2 linked regions of the Martelella mediterranea DSM 17316 genome follow. Each later gene encodes a partner of the first gene's protein in a complex. Links are inferred from orthologs where the notes say so. Each region holds a gene or a part of one and is shown in the gene's direction. Other genes may lie near its edges. The genes, in order: tldD and Mame_RS06125.

Evidence for each region.
Region 2: the proteins of tldD (region 1) and Mame_RS06125 are in contact, whole or in part, in a solved structure (PDB 5NJ9), measured with the Escherichia coli proteins. The link is inferred for Martelella mediterranea DSM 17316 from one-to-one orthologs.

The regions. Positions count from the first base shown.
Region 1 is NZ_CP020330.1:3,659,983-3,666,875, forward strand. The notes cover bases 2,862-5,759. They hold tldD (metalloprotease TldD), read left to right. Parts: upstream 2,862-3,550; coding sequence 3,551-4,969; downstream 4,970-5,759. Other genes in these bases: Mame_RS17005 (invasion associated locus B family protein), read left to right, coding at 2,865-3,491; Mame_RS17015 (hypothetical protein), read left to right, coding at 4,966-5,268; Mame_RS17020 (GNAT family N-acetyltransferase), read left to right, coding at 5,316-5,759. Outside these bases: ctaD (cytochrome c oxidase subunit I), read right to left, coding at 1-1,598; coxB (cytochrome c oxidase subunit II), read right to left, coding at 1,609-2,505; more of Mame_RS17020, read left to right, coding at 5,760-5,840; fabF (beta-ketoacyl-ACP synthase II), read right to left, coding at 5,843-6,893. UniProt on the Escherichia coli protein: Metalloprotease involved in CcdA degradation. Suppresses the inhibitory activity of the carbon storage regulator (CsrA).
Region 2 is NZ_CP020330.1:1,321,102-1,327,987, forward strand. The notes cover bases 1-2,891. They hold Mame_RS06125 (TldD/PmbA family protein), read left to right. Parts: upstream 1-718; coding sequence 719-2,065; downstream 2,066-2,891. Other genes in these bases: Mame_RS06120 (monovalent cation:proton antiporter-2 (CPA2) family protein), read right to left, coding at 1-616; Mame_RS06130 (3'(2'),5'-bisphosphate nucleotidase CysQ), read left to right, coding at 2,074-2,886. In the rest of the region: Mame_RS06135 (DUF4170 domain-containing protein), read left to right, coding at 2,960-3,193; waaA (lipid IV(A) 3-deoxy-D-manno-octulosonic acid transferase), read left to right, coding at 3,507-4,898; lpxK (tetraacyldisaccharide 4'-kinase), read left to right, coding at 5,074-6,114; Mame_RS06150 (GNAT family N-acetyltransferase), read left to right, coding at 6,214-6,720; ppa (inorganic diphosphatase), read left to right, coding at 6,833-6,886.

The DNA.
Region 1 (6,893 bases):
AGCTGCCACTCGAGCGTGGTTGCGCCCGGACCCCACGGATTGTTGCCGGCGACCCGCTTCTTGGCGAAGGCCTCGAAGATGCCGAACAGGAAGATCAGCACGCCGATGGCCGAGATATAGGAGCCGTAGGAAGACACCGCGTTCCAGCCCGCAAAGGCATCCGGATAGTCGATATAGCGGCGCGGCATGCCCGACAGGCCCAGGAAGTGCTGCGGGAAGAACACCAGGTTCACGCCGACGAACATCACCCAGAAATGAATATGGGCAACCTTCTCATTGTACATGTAGCCGGTGATCTTCGGGAACCAGTAGTACCAGCCGGCGAAGATCGCGAACACGGCGCCGAGCGACAGCACGTAGTGGAAGTGGGCAACCACGTAATAGGTGTCGTGGAACGAGCGGTCGAGGCCGGCATTGGCGAGCTGCACGCCCGTGACGCCGCCGACGGTGAACAGGAAGATGAAGCCGATCGCCCACACCATCGGCGCCTTGAAGCTGATCGACCCGCCCCACATCGTCGCGATCCAGGAGAAGATCTTCACGCCCGTCGGCACCGCGATCACCATGGTGGCGAAAACGAAGTAGCGCTGCGTGTCGAGCGACAGGCCGACCGTGTACATGTGGTGGGCCCAGACGATGAAGCCGACCGCGCCGATCGCGACCATGGCGTAGGCCATGCCGAGATAACCGAACACGGGCTTCTTCGAGAAGGTCGAGATGATGTGGCTGATGATGCCGAAGCCGGGCAGGATCAGGATGTAGACCTCGGGGTGACCGAAGAACCAGAACAGATGCTGGAACAGGATCGGGTCGCCGCCGCCATCCGGCGAGAAGAAGGTCGTGCCAAAATTACGGTCCGTCAACAGCATGGTGATGCCGCCCGCCAGAACCGGCAGCGACAGCAGCAGAAGGAAGGCGGTGATCAGCACCGACCAGGCGAACAGCGGCATCTTGTGCAGGGTCATGCCCGGCGCGCGCATGTTCAGGATGGTGGTGATGAAGTTGATCGCGCCGAGGATCGAGGAGATACCGGCCACATGCAGCGCGAAGATCGCAAGGTCGACAGCCGGACCCGGCTGGCCGCTGGTGGAGAACGGCGGATAAAGCGTCCAGCCGCCGCCAACGCCGTTGGAACCCGCCGGCCCCTCGACGAACATCGAAAGCAGAAGCAGCAGGAAGGCCGGCACGAGCAGCCAGAAGGAAATATTGTTCAGGCGCGGAAACGCCATGTCCGGCGCGCCGATCATGATCGGCACCATCCAGTTGGCGAAGCCGCCGATCATCGCCGGCATCACCATGAAGAAGATCATGATCAGGCCGTGCGCGGTGGTGAACACGTTGTAGAGATGCTTGCCCTGGTCGATGGCGGCAGCACCGGCATCGCCATAGACCATGGCGGCAAGGCCGTTGAAGATCTGGATGCCGGGCTCCTGCAATTCCATGCGCATGGCGACGGACAGAAGTCCGCCGATAATGCCCGCACAGATCGCGAAGATCAGGTAGAGCGTCCCGATATCCTTGTGGTTGGTCGAGAAAAGCCATCGCGCGGCAAAGCCGGGCTTATGGTCGTGATCGTGAGCGTGCGCTGCTTCGGCCATATCGCTCTCCTCAATTCTTGTCGGCGAGCATGACCGCGTCCGCGCCCTGCCCTTGATTGTCGATGCTTGCCATCAAAGCGCGGTTGGCGGCTTCGACGTCAGTGGCGGCGGAAGCCTGCCATGTGGTGAACTGCTCGGGCGAAACCGCGCGGATCGCGATCGGCATGAAGGCGTGATCCTTGCCGCAGAGTTCCGAGCACTGGCCGTAATAGATGCCCTCGGCCTCGGCCTTGAACCAGGTTTCGTTCAGGCGGCCGGGAATGGCGTCGATCTTGAGGCCGAAGGCCGGCATTGCGAAAGAGTGGATGACGTCGGTCGGAGCGGCGGTGACAAGCAGGCGCACTGTTGCGCCAACCGGAACCACCATCTCGTTGTCGACGGCCAGAAGCCGCGGATAGACCGCCCGGTCCTCCTTGCCGTATTCGGCACGCTGCTCATCCGTCAGCAGGTAGGAGGCGTAGGAAATCGCGCCATCCTCGATCTCGGGATAGTCATAGCTCCAAAGCCACTGCGTCGCCGTCGCCTTGACCGTCAGATCGGGCTCTTCCGGCATGGTGAGCTGGTTGGTGAGCAGGTTGAAGGACGGCACGGCGAGAAACAGGAGAATCAGCACAGGCGCGACGGTCCAGACCACCTCGATCGCGGTGTTGTGGCTGGTGCGCGATGCCGTCGGGTTCTTCGATTCCCGGAATTTCACCATCACCAGGATCAGAAGCGCCAGCACCAGAAGCACGATCGGCACGATAAACCAGAGCGTATACTGCTCGAACCAGGTAATTTGATGCATGATCGGCGATGCCGCCGGCTGCAGGGTCATCTCCCACGGCTCAGGCTGCGCGGCAAAGGCGCTCCCGCTGCCCGCAAGACAGAGAAGACCTGTCATGCATGCTCTGGTTTTATTCATCACGTTGAATTCTCCCACCATCGTTTGACCTCGGTCAAACCGGATCCTGTTCGTTTGCGCCAGAAGTACCAAAACCGCCCGCGGCGCGATAGCGCCATGATAGCATCCCGAGACGCCGACGCACCCCTTGGCCGGCGAACAGGCGACTTCATCGACCGGTTTTTCTCCCTCAGTCACAATTATGCCATAGCATTTGCCAATTTGAAGCGTCAAATTGTCTCATGCGGCACGCGCACCCTCTGATATTTCGCCGCGCTTTCCCAGGTCAAGTCCTTCTTCAGCCGTTGAAAATTTCTTTTGAACGCGGCACAAAGCCCGGTATCGGAAAAGAAATATACCAAATCACCCGAGGAGCCCGCGCCATGCCCGTATTTCCCGCAGATCATGCGCTTCGAAGGATCGGCGCGCTGAGCCTCGCCTGCCTGCTGTTTTCCGCGGCCCTGCCCGCTTTCGCCCAGGAGGCCGCGGACGACAGCGTCGGGGAAACATCTGAGGAAGCCGCAACGCCCGCCGCCGAACCCGCCCCGCAGCCGGTGCCACCCGCGCCGCCGGCCGACAACAGCGTGGTCAGAGAGAATCACGGCGCATGGTCGATGGTCTGCGATCAGCCGCCGGGCTCCAGCGTCGAGCAATGCGCGCTGATGCAGAACGTGATCGCCGACGACCGCCCGGAAATCGGCCTTTCGATCGCGGTGCTGAAGACCGCCGACCGCGAGGCGAAATTGCTGCGCGTTCTGACCCCGCTCGGCGTTTTCCTGCCCGAAGGCATGAACCTGTTCGTCGACAACGTCGATATCGGCAAGGCCTATTTCTCGCGCTGCTATCTCGACGGCTGTTATGTCGAGGTCGATATCGACGACGACCTGATGCGGATATTGCGCGCCGGAACCCAGGCGGTGTTCACCCTCAACTTCTCGGTCGATCAGAACTCGATCGGCATTCCGGTCGACCTCTCGGGTTTTGCCGAGGGCTATGACGCCCTGCCCTGATATCGCGGGACGATCGTTCCTATATGGGACGCATGACGGATAAAAAGACGGAAACGACCATGACAGACCGCGACCTCCTCAGCCATTTCGATGCCGATGAAGCGACGATCCGCGGCATTGTCGAAGACACGCTGCACGGCGCCGACGACGGCGAGCTCTATGTCGAATATTCACAGAGCGAATCGCTGTCCTTCGACGATGGCAGGCTGAAGGGCGGCGCGTTCAACACCGGCCACGGCTTCGGCCTCAGGGCGGTGGCGGGCGACGCCAGCGGCTTTGCCCATGCCGGCGAATTGTCGCTCGGCGCGCTGAAGCGGGCCGCGGCCACCGCCAAGGCCGTAAACCACGGTTATGACGGCACCTATGCCGAACCGCCGCGCGGGACCAATACCCGGCTTTATTCCGAGGACAACCCGATCGGCGCGCCGTCATTCGAAGAAAAAATCACGATGCTCGGCGAAATCGACGCCTATCTACGCGAACGCGATCCGCGCGTGCGTCAGGTCTCCGCCTCGCTCGCCGCCAGCCACCAGATCGTCGAAATCCTGCGCGCCGATGGCTATCGCGTCGGCGATGTGCGGCCGATGACGCGGCTCAACATCTCAGTGGTCGTCGGCGACGGCGACCGGCAGGAGACCGGCTCTTTCGGCATTGGCGGAAGGCAGAGCTTCGCCGACCTTTTCGCGCGTCAGGACTGGCAGTCGGGCGCGGAAGAAGCGCTGCGCAAGGCCTTCGTCAATCTCGAGGCGATCGACGCGCCGGCCGGCACGATGGACGCCGTGCTCGGCAATGGCTGGCCGGGCGTGATGATCCACGAAGCCGTCGGCCACGGGCTCGAGGGCGATTTCAACCGCAAGGGGCTTTCCGCCTTTTCCGGCCTTGTCGGCCAGATGGTCGCCGCCCCTGGCGTCACCATCGTCGATGACGGCACGATCGAGAACCGCCGCGGCTCGATCTCGATCGACGACGAGGGCACGCCGTCCGCCTATAATGTGCTGATCGAGAACGGCCGGCTGACTGGATATATGCAGGACCGCATGAACGCCCGGCTGATGGGCGTGGCGCCCACCGGCAATGGCCGCCGCCAGTCCTATTCCGACCTGCCAATGCCGCGCATGACCAACACTTACATGCTGGCCGGCGACAAGACCAAGGAAGAGATCATTGCCTCGGTCAAGAAGGGCATTTACGCCGTCACCTTCGGCGGCGGCCAGGTGGATATCACCTCCGGCCAGTTCGTGTTCGACTGCACCGAGGCCTATCTGATCGAAAACGGAAAGATCGGCGCGCCGATCAAGGGCGCAACGCTGATCGGCAACGGCCCGGACGCGATGAAGCGCGTCTCGATGGTCGGCAACGATCTCGCGCTCGACAACGGCATCGGCAATTGCGGCAAGGCCGGGCAATGGGTTCCGGTCGGCGTCGGCCAGCCGCATCTGAGGCTGGATCAGATCACCGTCGGCGGCACGCAGGCGTGACCATCGAATACGAATTCCGGCGGCGAATAGACGACGTGGTCTACCGTTTCGCGCCTGACGGATTTGTAAACGGCTTCCCCGCCTGGAAACGCGTCGACCTCGATATCCGGCTCATCCGGCACACCGAGAAGGGCTGGTGTACGGTCGACAGTGCAGGCACGATCAACGGCCGCCCGTGGAATGTGGAACCTGAGGAACAGGGCGCGACCCCTTTCGAGGGCGAGTGGGTCAGCAAGAAGAACGACAAATCCTACGTATACGATCTCGTGAAACTGACAGACGGAAGCGCCGCCTTTTGAAGGCACGGCTTAGCGGATTGTTTACGCCTTTCGGGCTCAATGGGCCCATGTATTGCGTAACCCCTTCTTCCGCCGCCATGGCCTCTTCCGCACCCGACACGTCCATCCGCCCCTATCGGGCGGAGGACAATGCCGCACTTGTCGACATCTGGCATCGGGCCTCGTCCGTCGCCCATGATTTTCTGCCGGCCGAGTTGCTCGTCGCGCAGAAGAAGCTGGTGTCGGAAAAATACCTGCCGGAAACGGAGACCTGGGTGGCGGTCAACGGCGAAACGCCCGTCGGCTTCATCGGCCTGATCGACAGCTTCATCGGCGGCCTGTTCGTCTCGCCGGATTGCCAGGGCGGCGGCATCGGCTCCGCGCTGCTCGACCACGCCTTCCGTCTGAAGGGCCACCTGCTGCTGGAAGTCTATGCCGCCAACACCCGCGCGCTTTCCTTCTACCGCCGCCACGGTTTTTGCGGCATCAAGCGGCGGCAGACCGACGACAACGGCCTGCCCTTCCCGCTGATCATGATGCAGAAACCGGTTCCGACGACATGGCAGCGGTCGGACCGGTACGCTCAGGACTGACGCTACGGCGATTTGGCAAACACCAGTGCGGCATTGACGCCGCCGAAACCGAAGCCGTTCGAGAGAACATGCCGGATAGGCTTTTTCTTTGCGGCGAGCGGGGCCAGGTCGTATCGATCAGCAGCCGCCTCCGGGTCATGGATGTTAAGGCCGGGCGGAATGATCCCGTCCCGCAATGCCATGACAGAAAAGACCGCCTCGATTGCGCCGGCCGCCCCGAGAAGATGCCCGGTCGCCGATTTCGTCGACGTAACGGCGAGATCCTTGCCGCGTTCCGGGAAAACGCTGCCGATAGCGGCGATCTCGGCTGCATCGCCCACCGGGGTCGAGGTGGAGTGGGCATTGATATAATCGATTTCGGCAGCGTCGAGTTTGGCCATGGCGAGCGCCGAACGCATCGCCACGGCGGCATAACGGCCCTCCGGATGACCGGCCGTCAGGTGATGGGCATCCGTGCTGGTGCCGTAGCCGGCGACGACCGCCAGCGGCTCGGCGCCGCGCGCCCGGGCATGGCTGAGGCGTTCGATCACCACGGTTGCCGCCCCCTCCGAGAGCACAAAGCCATCATGCCCTTTGTCGAACGGACGCGAGGCGGCGGCTGGATCGTCATTGTAATGCGTCGACAGCGCGCGCGCCGCGCCGAAGCCGCCGATCGAAACCGGATCGACACAGGCATCGGTTCCGCCACAGACGACGATATCCGCCTCATTGAAGGCAATCATCCGCATGCCGTCGCCGATCGCCTGCGCTGAGGCGGCACAGGCGGTGACCGGACATCCGCTCGGTCCGTGGAAGCCATAGCGAATCGCGACATGCCCCGCAGCAAGGTTCGGCAGGAATGAAGGAACGGTGAAGGGTGAAAGCCGCCGCGGGCCCCGCGCTTCGACCGTCTTCACCGCGTCGGTGATCGCGGGGAAGCCGCCGACCCCGGTCGCGATCACCACGCCGGTGCGCGATTGCGCCGCCTCATCCCCCGGCGCCCAGCCGGCCTGCCGCAGCGCCTCATCCGTCGCCCCAAGCGAATACTGGATAAAGAGGTCCATCTTCTTCAGT
Region 2 (6,886 bases), 2.3 Mb from region 1 along the record:
TCAGCACATAGCGCCCGGCGGCGATCATCAGCACCACGACAAGGGCGGCCAGTCCGGCATTCATCAGCATGTCCGAGGTGCTCGCTTCCTCCACGCCGCCGCCGAGAATGCTGGCGAGCGCCAGAAGCGGCACGATCGCGATATCCTGGAACAGCAGCATCGAGAACGAGCGCTGGCCGTAGCGGGTGTTGACGTCGCCATTGTCATCGAGGATCTGCATGGCGAAGGCGGTGGATGACAGCGCCAGGCCGAAGCCGGCGATCACCGCGGCCTGCCAGTTTCCGAGCCCGCCGAATTTGGCAAGCGGCACCAGCACCGCGCCGGTGACCAGAACCTGGGCAAGGCCAAGACCGAAAATGTCCTTGCGCATTGTCCAGAGCCGGGCCGGCTTCAGTTCAAGCCCGATCATGAACAGCAGGAACACGATCCCGAGTTCGGCGACGTGCAGCACCTCCTCGCCATTGCTGATTCTTTGAAGCACCGGACCGATCACGATCCCGCCCGCCAGGTAGCCGAGAACCGTGCCGAGGCCGAGCCGCTTGAAAAGCGGCGCTGCGATGGCCGCGGCCCCCAGCATCCACACGGTTTCGGTAAAAAGGCTCTGGGTCGTTGCCATAAAAAGGGTCCTGGATGCAAGAAAAGGGGAGGGCCGGGGGAACGGCACTTGATGCGCAATGAAGTGAACAATAAATGAGGGCGCAAGGAAAGGCCAAATGCCATGTCATCATCAAGGGTTCCCGATCAATTGATCGACACCGCGTCGAAGATTCTCGCCGTCGCGAAGAAGAAGGGCGCGGATGCCGCCGATGTCGTCGTCTCGCAGGGCGCCTCGCACGGCATCTCGGTGCGCGACGGAAAGCGCGAAAACGCCAAGGCCTCCGAAAACAGGGGTTTCTCGCTGCGCGTGTTCCGCGGCGCGAAGGTCGCAAGCGTCTCCACCAATGACGACAGCGATATCGACACGCTGGTCGAGCGCGCCCTCGCCATGGCCGCCGTCTCGCCCGAAGATCCTTATGCCAGCCTTGCCGACAGCGCCCGGCTTGCCCGCGAAGCCCCTGACCTCGATCTTTACGACGAGACAGAGGTTTCGCCCGAGGCGCTCGCCGAGCGCGCGCTTGCGGCCGAGGCGGCAGCGCTTGACGTAAAGGGCGTCACCAGGAGCTCGGGCGCCGGGGCCTCGCGCGGCGAGGTCGGTTTCGTGCTGGTGACCTCCGACGGCTTTTCGGGCGGCTACCGCCGTTCCTATTCCTCCGTCTCGGTCTCCGTCGTGGCGGGCGAGGGGGCCGGCATGCAGCGCGATCACGATTACGACGCGCGCGCCCATGACGGCGATCTCGATCCGCCGGCAGAGATCGGCCGTAAGGCCGGCGAACGGGCCGCAGCCCGGCTCTCGCCGCGCCAGGTGCCGACGCGTCGCAACGCCGCGGTGATCTTCGAGCCGCGTCTTGCCGCAAGCATGATCGGCAGTCTCGCCGGCGCGATTACGGGGTCTTCCGTCGCGCGCAAGACCAGCTTTCTCAGAGATAAGCTCGGCAAGCCGGTTTTGAAGGCCGGGCTCAACCTGATTGACGATCCGGCGATCCGCCGCGGCGCCGGCTCCCAGCCCTTCGATGGCGAAGGCGTTTTGAGCGAACGGCTGGTCATGGTCGAGGACGGCGTGCTGCGGCAATGGTTCCTGTCGACCGCGCTCGGCCGGGAACTCGGCTTCGAGACCAATGGCCGCGGCACCCGCTCCGGCAATTCGCTGTCCGCCGCGCCGACCAACCTGGTACTCGAGCCCGGCCCGAAGACGCCCGCCGAACTGATGGCCGACATCGGAACCGGGCTCTATGTCACGGAACTGATCGGCCATGGCGTCAACATGGTGACCGGCGAATATTCGCGCGGGGCGAGCGGGTTCTGGATCGAGAATGGCGAGATCGCCTATCCGGTGTCTCAGATGACCATTGCCGGCAATCTGAAGGACATGTTCATGGCGATGACGCCGGCCAGCGATATCGACCGCCGGTTCTCGATTGCCACCCCCAGCATTCTCGTCGAGGGCGTCACCCTCGCCGGCTCGTGAGGTCCGCCGTGGCCGAGCCGTTGGTTGCCGATATCCAGGCCGATCTGGCGCTGATTACCGATGCGGCGCGCGAGGCGGGTGCGGTCGCGCTCTCCCATTTCGGCCAGAACCCCGAGGTCTGGTGGAAGAACTCCGGTCAGTCGCCGGTCAGCGCCGCCGATTTCGCCGCCAATGAGTGCCTGGAGGATCTGCTGCTGAGGGCGCGGCCGGATTATAGCTGGCTTTCGGAGGAAAGCGGCGACGACTTCGCCCGGCTGGAAGCCGATGCCACCTTCGTGGTCGACCCGATCGATGGCACGCGCGGTTTTCTCAAGGGGAAGAAGAACTGGATGGTCAGCGTGGCGGTGGTGCGCGGTGGCCGCCCGGTGGCCGGCGTCCTCGTCGCGCCGGCGCTTGACGAGGTGTTTACCGCCGCCCTCGGCGGTCCGGCGCTGAAAAACGGTCTTCCGATTGCGGCCTCAACGCTGCGCGGCGAAACCGGAAACCTGGAGCTTTGCCTGCCGGCGGCGATGCTCGATGGCTTCAGCCCGCCCTTTCGCGCGCGCATAAGCAAGGCCGCGCATATTCCTTCGCTCGCCTACAGGCTGGCTTCGGTGGCCGATGGCCGTCTTGATGCCACACTTGTGAGGCCTAACTCACACGATTGGGATCTGGCCGCCGCCGATATCATCCTTGCCGCAGCCGGCGCGTCGCTGGTGGATGACGCGGGGCGGCCGTTGACCTATAATCGCCGCGCGCTGCGCCACGGGACGCTTTTTGCGGGCAATCCGGCGCTGGTCGGGACGCTGATGCGCGAATTCGCGCCGCCGCCGGTCATGTGACCCGTCACTTGACAAAAACGGCCAAACCCGAGACACGCTATGGCGGGAGGCAATGAGCAAAGAGAGATATGAAATGGCTGATACGGTTGAAAACAAGCAACTCCTGCATCTGGTCTTCGGCGGCGAGCTCGAGAGCCTGAAGGGCGTGAAGTTCACCGATCTGGACGCGCTTGATATCGTCGGTATCTACCCCAATTACGCCAGCGCCCATGCAGCCTGGAAGTCCAAGGCGCAGCAGACCGTCGACAACGCCCATATGCGCTACTTCATCGTCCATCTGCACCGGCTTCTCGACCCGGAATCGTGAGTATTGCGTTTTCATGGCTCCGGACGCAGTATAGGCGACTGCTTTAGCCTCCAGAGCGCTTTCGCCAGACGGCGCTCCTGCAACTGCTTTGTGGCGTGAAATTAAGCAGTTGCTTTAAAATAAAGCAGATGAAGTCTTTATAAGAAGAAAAAAAGAACTTCGTTCCGGGTCAGCCTGAAGACGTTTGATAGAATATTTAGGACGTGGTTCTTCCTGTTCCTAAATGTTATTTTCTGAAGTAGGATGATTCGCGCAATGGTGGTGGGTGCGGCCGCTGATCCGATGCACGAGAACGGGGTAAACGGACAAGGGAATGGTATCACGCATTTCTATTTGGTTGGCCCGCAACACGTACCGACTCGGCGGGATTCTCGGCTATCCGCTGTTACGGCCGATCCTCTATCATCGCGTCCGGCGCGGCAAGGAGGACAGGGCGCGTCTGGGGGAGCGTCTCGGCCGCTCCAACCGGGAGAGACCGGAAGGTCCGCTCGTCTGGATACACGCAGCAAGCGTGGGCGAAACGCTCGCCGTCACCTCGGTCGTCCAGAATATTCATGAATTCGGCATCTCCGTTCTGCTGACAACCGGCACGGTGACATCCGCGCGCCTGGCGGCGGAGCGCTTCGGGGATACGGTCATTCATCAATACGTACCGCTGGATGCGCTGCCAGCGGTAACACGCTTTCTTGATCATTGGCGTCCTGACCTCGCCATCAATGTTGAAACCGAGGTCTGGCCGGTCACGATCGCGGAGCTCGCCAAACGCAAGATCGCGCAGGTTGTGGTCAATGGCCGAATTTCGGATCGTTCATTCGACCGCTGGATGCAGCGCCGCGAACTTGCCCGCACCATGTTCTCGCGGTTTTCGCTGGTCATGGCGCAGACCGATCTTGACGCCGAGCGCTTCGCCGATCTCGGGGCGCTGCATGTCTCGGTCACCGGCAATCTCAAGGTCGACCGCAGCGCGCCACCCGCCGATGATGAGGCCCTGCAGGCGCTGAAGAACGCAATCGGCGCGCGCCCGGTGTGGGCGGCGATCTCGACCTTCGACGGCGAGGAAAAGAATGCCGCCGACGTGCATGCCGCGCTCAAGGAGAGCCATCCCGACCTTCTGACCGTCATCGTTCCCCGCCATCCCGATCGCGGCGATGCGCTTGCCGCCCAGTTTTCGGCCGACGGACTTTCGGTCAAGCGTCGCTCGCTCGGCGAAAGCCCCGACGCGGAGACCGATATCTATCTCGGCGACACGATCGGGGATATGGGGCTTTATCTCCGCCTCACCGATATCGCCTTTGTCGGTCGCTCGATGACGGCGCGCGGCGGGCAGAATCCACTGGAGCCTGCCATGCTCGGCACCGCGATCCTGACGGGCCAGCATGTTGACAATTTCCGCGATACCTATCGTCAGTTGCGCCAGCGCGGCGCGGTGCGCACCGTCGACAGTACGGAGGCTCTGCTGCAATCCGTCGATCTGCTGCTGCGGGACGAAGCCGCGCGCGAACACATGATCGCCGCCGGCTATGCCGGGGTGCGCGACATGCGCGGCGCGCTGATCCGCACCATGAAGGGGCTGGAGCGTTATCTCGCGCCGCTCATTCTCGAGGCCCGCTTCTCCGCGCGCCCCAAGTCCGTGCCCGAAAAGAAGCGGTTGCCGATCGTTCCGGAGCGGATGCCCGAGCAGAATCTACGCAAGGCGCTGCAGTAAAGGTTTCCCGGGGCCGAAACGGTCAGCAAGCGGTCTCGTCGCGCGCGGCGAAATCTTCGGGAAGGGGAGCGGCCCTTCACGGCGTTGTTTGTCTGGTCTATCTGTTGGTTGAACCGTAATGCGATTACCTGACGGAGCGCATTGCTCCGGGGTCTGACAGAGAGTTGTGCCCGATATGAAGAAAACGACACGGGCCTTCTGGTGGAAGCGCGGCCATCCCCTGAGCCTCCTTCTTCTTCCCGTCTCTTGGATTTACGCCGCTGTCGCCGGCCGCCGGATGAGGCAGGCGGCGGGCGCTCGCGTGGGCGTGCCGGTTCTGTGCGTCGGCAATTTCACCGTTGGCGGGACGGGCAAGACCCCGGTGGCCGAAGCGCTGGCGCGCGCGGCACGCAAAAGCGGTAAACGGCCAGGCTTTCTGCTGCGCGGCTATGGCGGGAAGGTCGAGGGCGCGGTGCTGGTCGATCCGCAGCGCCACGGCTTTCGCGATGTCGGCGACGAGGCGCTGATGCTGTCGCGGCTGGCGCCGGTCGCGGTCTCGCCAGCGCGGGTGGATGCGGCAGCGCTTCTGGAACAGGCGGGCGTCGATTTCATCATCATGGATGACGGGCTGCAGAGCGGGCGGCTGAAGCCCGATTTCGCCGTGGCCGTGGTCGATGCCAAGCGCGGCTTCGGCAATGGGCGCTGCCTGCCGGCCGGTCCGCTGCGCGCGCCACTTGCGGCGCAGTTTCCGAAGGTGGATGCCGTCCTGCTGAACGGCGCGGGCGGCGCGGAGGAACAGGTGCGCAACGCTGCCCGCAAAGCCCATCGCCAAGTCGAGGTTCTGCATCAGCGGCCGGTGCCGGGCGGCGAAGACCTTGGCGGCCGGGACGTGCTGGCCTATGCCGGCATCGGCGATCCGGAGAAGTTTTTCGCAACGCTGGAAGGCCTCGGCGCGCGGGTGCGCCGGGCCGTCGCCCTTGCCGATCACCAGCCGATATCGGAGGCATTGGCCCGCTCTCTGCTGGCCAATGCCGGGACCTTGCTGCCGGTCACGACCGCAAAGGACATGGCCCGGCTTCAGGGCGGCGGCGGGCCGGCGATATCCGCGTTGCGTGAGAACAGCCGTGTGGTGGAGATTACCGCCGTTTTCGACAACCCGGCCATGCCTGCCGGCATGATCATCGCCACGCTCGATGCCTTCCGCCGCCGCGTTGAAGCGGACCGACAAAAGCGGTGAGCCGCTCTGTCAGCAACCGGTAAATTAATTTTGATGGGCAATCGGCTCAGTTTGTCTTATCCTTGGGTCTTAACCGCAATGACATGCTGGTTGGAGACGATGAGGATACTATCCAGCGACGTGCGGCCCGCAGAGGCGGCCGACGCCGAGAAAATCGCAAGGGTGCATTGGCTGGCATGGCAGCAGGTCTATGCCGGCATCCTTCCTCACCGCGCGCTTCAGGACATGATTTCGGCCCGCAACATCGCGTGGTGGAAGAATGCCATCGCCAGCGAGGAGACGCTGCTGGTGCTGGAGGTGCAGGGCCAGCCGGTGGGCTATGCCAGCGTCGGCCTCAACCGCGTGAAGGCGCTGCCGCAGGAAGGCGAAATCTACGAGATCTATCTTCTGCCGGAATATCAGGGCCTTGGCTTCGGCCGGGTGCTGTTTGCCGAGGCGCGCCGGCTGCTCGCTTCGCTCGGCTGCAAGGGCACGATCTGCTGGTGTTTCGATGCGCTCGATCACGCCGGCACCTTCTTCACAGCTCTTGGCGGCAAGCCCTTCGCCTTTGCCGAGGAGGAGCATGGCGGCAAGGTGCTCGGCAAGGTTTCCTATATCTGGGAATAGTCATTCTTTCGCGGCCGCATCCCGATTGCCGCAACTCTTTCCGCGCGGTTGCTTTGTCGGGGCATTTTGGCTATCCAAGGCGGCGAATTCTTCCCCTTTTCTGGAGACCTAGATGCGTATTGAAGCGATTGCGATCGGCAAGAACCCGCCCGATGATATCAATGTT